Linked DNA regions of Methylotuvimicrobium sp. KM2. The protein of the gene in region 1 interacts with the protein of each later gene in a pairwise test. Links are inferred from orthologs where the notes say so. Each region holds a gene or a part of one and is shown on either strand. Other genes may lie near its edges.

The links. Proteins that work in one complex are often made in the same cells at the same time.
Region 2: the proteins of mrdA (region 1) and WJM45_RS03695 interact in binary tests that used the Escherichia coli proteins (3 or more experiments, as listed by UniProt). The link is inferred for Methylotuvimicrobium sp. KM2 from one-to-one orthologs.

Annotation. Positions count from the first base shown.
Region 1 is NZ_CP150634.1:4,136,812-4,142,025, reverse strand. Bases 1,490-4,455 are described here. They hold mrdA (penicillin-binding protein 2), read right to left. Parts: upstream 3,920-4,455; coding sequence 2,060-3,919; downstream 1,490-2,059. Other genes in these bases: mreC (rod shape-determining protein MreC), read right to left, coding at 4,407-4,455; mreD (rod shape-determining protein MreD), read right to left, coding at 3,932-4,420; rodA (rod shape-determining protein RodA), read right to left, coding at 1,490-2,082. Outside these bases: mltB (lytic murein transglycosylase B), read right to left, coding at 1-949; more of rodA, read right to left, coding at 952-1,489; more of mreC, read right to left, coding at 4,456-5,214. UniProt on the Escherichia coli protein: Catalyzes cross-linking of the peptidoglycan cell wall. Responsible for the determination of the rod shape of the cell. Is probably required for lateral peptidoglycan synthesis and maintenance of the correct diameter during lateral and centripetal growth.
Region 2 is NZ_CP150634.1:828,929-831,951, forward strand. It holds WJM45_RS03695 (penicillin-binding protein 1A), read right to left. Parts: upstream 2,687-3,023; coding sequence 314-2,686; downstream 1-313. UniProt on the Escherichia coli protein: Cell wall formation. Synthesis of cross-linked peptidoglycan from the lipid intermediates.

The DNA of each region.
Region 1 (5,214 bases):
TGTGATTGTAGCGGGTGATAACATAGAAGTTATCCAATCCTAGCCAAAGCTCCTGTCCTTGTTCGAGTTCAAAGGCTAGCAATTTAGCTTTTATATCCGCAGTGAGCGTTTGTTGAGGTTTGACTTGCAACGCTTTTAACTGCGAGATAGTGCGGTCAGGCTTGATATCGCCCTGCAGTGCTTGCCGGTAAGCGTTTCCTTGCGCGCTCGCCCGAAATGCCACCGGTTGGTCTCGTTGCCAGTGATGTTTGAAAAAATAATTGCCGACACTGGCAATGGCATCGGCCGGATTGTTCCAGATATCGCGGTGATAGTCTCCTTCGAAATCGGCTGCATAGCTGCGAAAACTGCTCGGCATAAATTGCGGAATGCCCATTGCGCCGGCATAAGATCCCGTCGGTTGTAACGGATCGATGTGTTCCTCGCGGCACAGCAATAAAAAGTTTTCAAGTTCGCCGGTGAAAAACGGGCTCCGTTTCGGGTAGTTGAAAGCCAATGTCGACAAGGCATCGATGACCCGGTAACTGCCGGTATTTTTACCGTAGGAAGTCTCGACGCCGATGATCGCCGTGATGATTTCCGGCGGGACGCCGTATTTTTGTTCGGTAACGGCCAAGGCTGCGGCATTATCATGCATAAATTTTACACCGCCTTCGATGCGCGCTTCGGTCATGAATATTTTCCGGTATTTGTACCAGGGCATCGCTTCGGCAGGACGGGTGATGGCCTCAATGATGCGCGGTTGCAATTCGACCGACCGGAATAATGTATTCAGCTTGCTCTTGTCGAAGCCGTGCTTAGCCGACATCGTGCGTATGAATGCCGACATGTTTTCGGGCAATGTTTCGGACTGTGAGGCTGGTGCGGCCGCTTGCACCGAAGAAGGGAAGGAGGGGCTCAGTATCAGAGCTCCGCAGACAATTAGAGTGGCTGTTGAGGTTTGCTTCATTGTTAAGTCGGTAAGAATTTTTTGTGGGTGTGGATAGACATCAGGATGCCGAATCCTGCGAGCAAGGTAACCATCGAGGTGCCGCCGTAGCTGATCAGCGGTAACGGGACGCCGACAACCGGTAATATGCCGATGACCATGCCTATGTTAACAAAGACGTAGACAAAAAAGGTGAAGCTGAGACTTCCCGCCAATAAGCGGCTATAACTGTCTTGCGCTTGTATTGAAATATACAGGCAACGACTGATAATGACAATGTAAAGCGTGATTAACACAAGGCAACCGGAGAGGCCGAATTCTTCGGCAAATACAGCGAAAATGAAGTCGGTTGAGCTTTCCGGCAGAAAATCGAGCTGGGCCTGGGTGCTGCCTTGCCAACCCTTGCCGTAGATACCGCCGGAGCCGATGGCTATTTTCGATTGGATGATATGATAGCCGCGACCGAGGGGGTCGGCTTCCGGGTCGAGAAAGGTCAAAACCCGGGCGCGTTGATAATCGCGCATAAAATGCCAAATGATGGGAGTCAGCGAAGCAATGATGGTGCCGATGCTGATGATGAATCGCCATGACAATCCGGCAAAAAAGATGACCATGGCTCCCGAGCTGAACACCAATATCGAGGTGCCTAGATCGGGTTGCTTCGCAATCAATAGCGTCGGTATCAGGATCAACAAGCCGGCGATTCCCATCTGCTTCCACTTCGGAGGCAATGTGTTTTCCGATAAATACCAGGCAATCATCATCGGTGCGGTAATCTTAAGCATTTCGGAGGGTTGAAAGCGAAAGAAGCCTAAATCGAGCCAACGCTGCGCGCCTTTACCGATTTGCCCCATGATCAGTACGGCAACCAGCAAGGTTACGCCGATTCCGTATAGAATCGTCGAATAGCGTTTGAAGTGATAAGGATTAATATGCGCAAGCAGTATCATCAGGACAAAGGCAATCAGCATGCGGGTGGCCTGACGGATCAAGATTTCGGTATCTTGTCCGCTAGCGCTATACAAAATCAGAAAGCTTAGGCTAAGAACTAGCAGTAAACATATCAGCAAGGGAATGTCGATATGCAGTTTTCTCAATAGATTGCCGAGGAGCGAGTGCGGTACGAATTGTTCACTGCGCGTTTCGGTCTTCATCGCTAGGTTCCTGTAAATATTGACGAATGATTTTTCCGGCTATCGGTGCCGCAACCGAGCCGCCATGGCCGCCGTTTTCGGCAATGACGGCAACCGCGATTTGTGGGTCGTGAGCCGGCGCGAATGCCATGAATAAAGCATGGTCGCGTAGTTTAAAAGCGATTTCGTTTTCGTTATAGCGCTTTTCTTGTTTTACGGTAAAGACCTGGGCCGTGCCGGTTTTGCCGGCAATTTGATAATCGATGCCGCGGCTGATGACTCTGGCTGTACCTCTGGCGCTATGGACGACATTGATCATCGCGGAGACGACCGCGTCGATATTTCTGGGATTTAGCGCGAGGGTGGTTTCCGGTTTGGCTTCTGCGGGTTTCAGAATGCCATTCTCGGTAAACGAGTCCACTAAGTGCGGGTGGACGACCTTGCCTCTATTGGCCAGCGTAGCAGTAGCCCGAGCCAATTGCAGCGGCGTGACTTGGGTATAGCCTTGGCCGATGCCGGTAATAACCGTTTCGCCGGGATACCAAGATTGATTACGGGCTTTGCGCTTCCATTGTTTAGAGGGCTGTAGGCCTGATAGTTCGCCGACTAGGTCAATGCCTGATTTTTCTCCGAAGCCGAACTTCGTGAAGAAACGGTGGATATTGTCGATGCCGAGCGATAAAGCCAGGCTGTAAAAGTACACGTCGCAAGACTGCACGATTGCGAGATTCAGGTCAACCGTTCCATGGCCGCCTCTTTTCCAATCCCGGTACTTATGTTTGACATTGGGAAGTTGAAAATAACCGGGGCAATAAGTTTTTTGGCCTGGGTGAGTCACTTGATATTCAAGCCCGGCCAATGCCATGAAAGGCTTGATCGTTGAGCCGGGCGGGTATTGTCCTCTTAGCGCCCGATTGAACATCGGTTGGGCATCCGAGGTTTGCAGTTCTTTATAAGATTTGCTGTCGATTCCGTAGACGAACGGGTTCGGATCGAAGCCGGGGCGACTTGTAAAAACCAAGACGCCGCCGGTTTTTATCTCGATCGCCACGACCGCCCCGTTATAAATATCGAGAGCATCATAAGCGGTCTTTTGTAGATCGATATCGAGGGTTAGATGTAGGTTCGAGCCCGCAGTCGGGTCGACTGTTTTTAAAGTGCTGATCGCTCGGGATTGCGCGTTGGTTTCTATTTCGGCATAGCCGGCCTTGCCGTGTAGTTCGGTCTCATAAGCTAACTCGATTCCAACTTTGCCGACATGGTGGGTGCCGCGATATTCGGAGACAGGGAGTCTTTTTAATTCATTTTCGTTGATACGCCCAACATAACCGATGACATGCGAGGTTAGAATGTCGTAGGGATAGTGTCTGACCAGGCGAGCATGAATATCGACGCCCGGAAAATAAGGTCTAACTGCAGCGAATTTGGCGATTTCTTCCTCGGACATGCGCAGCAATAGCGGTGTGCTGGTAAAGCGTTTTTCGCGTTTGCGCAATTTTTGGTACTGCTCGATTTTATCTTCGGGAATGTCCAGTAATTCTTGTAATCGAGCGAGTGTGTCGTCGAGATCTTTGATTTGTTCGGGGATTAGTTCAAGGCTGTATGTTGGAACATTATCGGCCAACACTCTACCTTTTCGGTCGAAGATGATGCCGCGGGTCGGTGGCAGCGGCGATATTTTAATATGGTTGTTTTTAGCTAGGGTCGCGTAATGTTCGTGACCGACAATCTGCAAATAAACCAAGCGAACGATTAAGCCGGTCGATAGCAGTAGAATGAAGATTAGCGCGACAAACGCGCGCCCAGTAAAAATGCGGTTTTCCTCCGCCGGGTTTTTTATGGTGTAGGTGCGAGGCATGAGACAAACGATTCAACGAATGCGTCGGTATAGTCGTATTGCACGCAAAGAAAAAAAGACTAAGGGCCAGAAAAAGGTGCCGGTTAGTACAGGTAACCAAAAAGTGTAAGAAGCGCGTGCGATAGTTTGGCTATCAGTGATCCAGAATATCAAAAATTGAGATACGAGTAGGCAAAAAAAGATAAATAGTCCTTGTTGCAGAATCGGGTATTGTCTGAGTCGCTTGTGTAGCCTCAAGCACAGGAAGGCTACCAGTGAGTTGGTGAGCGCATTTAAACCCAGCATTCTACCGGTTAATACATCAGTCAGTAAGCCAATGGTCCAAGCGCTAAATATGCCGACTCGGTCGGGCGCGGCCAGTACCCAGTAAATAACCACGAGTAATATCCAATTGGGATTGAATTGCGCCAAGGGTTGAGGCCAGGCGGCGATATTCAGGCACATGGCAAAAATAATCGAGAGAAGATAGCGACCGTAGCCGAAAGCATTATTCTTCGGCATGGTTTTCGTCCGCTTGTTCTGATTCATGAGTTTCCAGCGGGATAGGTGCTTCGCTTTTCCATACGATTAACAATTCCCGGCTTCGATTTAATTGTGCCTTTGGTGTTGCGTATATTTCGGCAAAAGGTTTGTTAGGCTGGGGGATTATTTTTTCGACTACAGCAACCGGATAGCCTTGCGGAAAAATACCGCCTAGGCCTGAACTAATCAGCAGATCGCCTTCCTTGATGTCGGCGTTGTTTGCTAAATAAGGCAATATTAGCCTATTGATTCGCCCGCTGCCGACTGCGATCGTACGTAAGCCGTTGCGATTGATCTGTACTGGAATTGCATGGCCGGGATCGGTAATTAACATGATCTCTGAGTTAAGCGGAAGCGCGCGGTATACTTGGCCGACCACGCCATATGCATCCAAAACCGCTTGCTGAGCATGCACGCCGAATCGTGTTCCTTTATCAACGACGACGACATGTTCGAAAGGTGCTAGGTTAACGGATAATAACTCAGCCACCAGTACCTGTTCGCCCAGTTTAAAGGATTTTTCCAGCAATGCCCTTAGCCGGATATTTTCTTTCTCCAGGGCTTCATATTTAAGCAATTGGGATTTGTAAATCAATTGTTCTTGGCGTAGCCGTTCATTTTCTTCATTTAAACTATAAAGTGATTTTATCGATTCTACGGTTTCTTTTGAGTGATGTAGAGGCCAGTCTGTAATCGATTGAATCGGATAGGTAATCATTGATAGCACGCTGCGAAGTTTGTCCAGTTGCGAGCTTTTGCGTTCAGCGACCAGA
Region 2 (3,023 bases), 3.3 Mb from region 1 along the record:
ATTTCGGCATTATCGCAGGAGGCCTTGGGGTGCTCGGTAAAGGCTTTGCCAGCATGGAGCTGGCATAGAGCCTACATGGACGTATTTACGGCGTCCTTTGGCGGGCACCCCAAGGCCGAATTTTCATCTACGATGGGTATACACTCTTATTTTTCAACTATGAATCAATGTATTGCGCCTTAAGTTGGTGCTTATGGGGTATGGGTTCCCAGAAATCGTTCGACCTGAGCCCTGCGGCTTAACCTTAAACAGTCCCGTCTTAAATTAATAGCCGAAATACTGAAACATATTCATGTGCTTCGTGGTTAATTGTCTAAAACAGCGTTTCAATCGGATGTCTTTCGCTGAAATGAGCTTCTCCGGGGTCCGTGAGTTCAAAATTCGTGCGCGAATGCATGTGTGCTTGCTGCGTAGTGTCGAAAAACTCCCAAATGCCTCCCGGTATTGCTGCCGACACCATCATGCCGCTTTCGGCGTCGACATACATTTTTGCAACGCCTTCCGGTGGCGTTAAAGGGATTTCCGGCTTGTCGCGTAAAGCGGTCTGCATGAATTCCATCCACATCGGCAAGGCCGCGGCGCCCCCGGTTTCTTTGTAGCCCAGGCTGTTGAAATTGTCGAATCCTACCCATGCCGTAGCGGATACGGTGGTGCTATAGCCGTTGAACCATGCGTCGCGGTGATCGTTGGTCGTGCCGGTTTTTCCGGCAAGGTCGGTGCGTCCGAGTCGTTTTGCTTTGACTGCGGTCCCTCTTTGCACGACGTCGCGCAGCAGAGAGTTCATTAAAAAATTAATTTGCGGCGTGATGATGCGTGGTGCTTGATTAATGAATGCCGGTGATTCGCTGGTGCAGTCCAGGCAGGCGACTTGAGGGTTGGCCTGGTACAGTAATTTGCCGTCGCCGGATTCAATCCGGTCGATCAAATAGGGTTCGATCAAAAAACCGCCGTTCGCGAAGACCGCATAAGCGCGCGCCATTTGCAGTGGAGTGGCTTGGCCGCTGCCTAGCGCAAGCGTATAGCTATTGGGAAGCTGATTTTTTTCAAACCCGAAGCGCATGGCGGTCTCAATGACAGGTTTGATACCTAAATTCAGCAGCAAGCGAACCGAAATCAGGTTTTTGGATTGTCGAAGCGCGACTCTTAGGCTAGTCGGGCCGGAAAATCTTCGATTGTAATTTTCAGGGCGCCATTCATGGCCGGGTCTTGAGCCCTCCAGTACGATCGGTGCATCGTTGATTAGCGATGCGGCTGTGTAACCGTTTTCCAGGGCTGTTGTATAGATAATCGGTTTAAATCCCGATCCCGGTTGACGGTTCGACTGTGTTACTCGATTGAATTTGTTGTGGTTGAAGTCGTAACCGCCGGCTAGTGCCAATATGGCTCCGTCGATCGTGTCGATGGCGACAAAGGCGCCTTCGGCTTCCGGTATTTGTGCTAAAGCCCAGGTTTTATCGTTGAGTTGTCTAACAAAAATGGCGTCGCCGGTTTTGAATAGATCGTGGATCGATTGCGGTGTGTTGCCGCGTGCGTTTCGCGAGATAAACTTGCGCGCCCATTTCATATTGCTCCAGGGTACTTCAACGATTTTTCCGCCGCGTAATTGGACGATAGCTTTGTCGTTATCGATTCGTTTGATCGATGCTGGATAGCTGTCGCCGATGATTGGCAGTTTATTGATGTCGGTTTTTTGAGCGGGGGCATTGGACAATTTGAATCGGTAGCCGTGGCGTTCGTCATAGCTATGCAAGGCGTTTCTCAAAGCCCGGGTGGCCGCGTTTTGCAGGGGGCGGGTAATTGTCGTGTAGACCTTCATTCCCGACCCGTATGCTTGCGGTCCGTAAAGCTCAAGGACTTTTTGCCGCGCCATTTCGGCGATAAAAGGCGCAGATAGTTCGATGCCGCGATGAATCACTCTGGCCGTATTGGCTTCGGCAAGAGCGGTTTGATAAGTTTGTTGGTCGATATAGCCGATTTTATGCATTCGGTATAATACATAGTCGCGTCTTTCCATTGCCCGAGCAGGGTTGACGATAGGGTTGTAGGCCGAAGGCGCTTTAGGTAGGCCGGCTATCATTGCGGATTCCGCCAGCGTGAGCTCGTTTAAGGATTTGCCGTAGTAGGTTTGGGCGGCGGCTGCAACGCCGTAGGAACGTTGACCTAGATAGATTTTATTCAAATAAAGTTCGAGAATTGTATCTTTTGAAAAAGTCTCTTCTATCTTGAGCGATAGAAGAATTTCTTTTAATTTACGGGTGTAGGTTTTTTCGCGGCTCAGTAAAAAATTTCGTGTGACTTGCATCGTGATCGTGCTGCCGCCTTGTTCCTTTTTACCTGTGGCGGCGAGCTTCAACGCTGCACGAAATAAGCCTACGAAATCGACGCCGTGGTGTTCGTAAAAGTGTTTGTCCTCAGCCGCTAGGAATGCATGAATCAGCTCTTTGGGAGCTTGGTCGATTGTAATGGGGCTGCGTTTTTTTTCTCCGAATTCAGCGATGAGGAGTTTATCCTTGCTATAAATTTGCAGTGGAATTTGATAATGAACATCCTTTAATTGGTTAATATCAGGTAGTTCTTCTGAGAGGCGCTCTAATAATAGATAACCGTAGATCGCCGCTGATATTAGGCCGATTAGGAAAAGCACACTTAACCATTTAAAAAAGGTGATCAGTAATTTAATTATCACGAAGTATTCCGGTTTGTACCACTAAAGTAATTGTGCCGATGTTATTGCCGAGCTAACAAGTTGGTGACATGGTTTTTTCCCTTTTCAGAGGGACTTACTCCCTTTTGATCGAAAAACCGTCTAAGAATAAAAGGCATGTGGTGTGTCTATCGAGGACCGCCGTTCACCCAGCACCTAAATTATCCCAGATAGTTAAGCATAGCCAATGGGCTATGGAATTTAGGTGCTGGGTAAACCCATCCATGGGGCTTGGCGGCAGCTCCCTGCTGCCGACATCCTCGCTAGCCACACCCCATACCTTCATAAAGTTAGCTAATTTTTGAGTATAAAGGGAGTA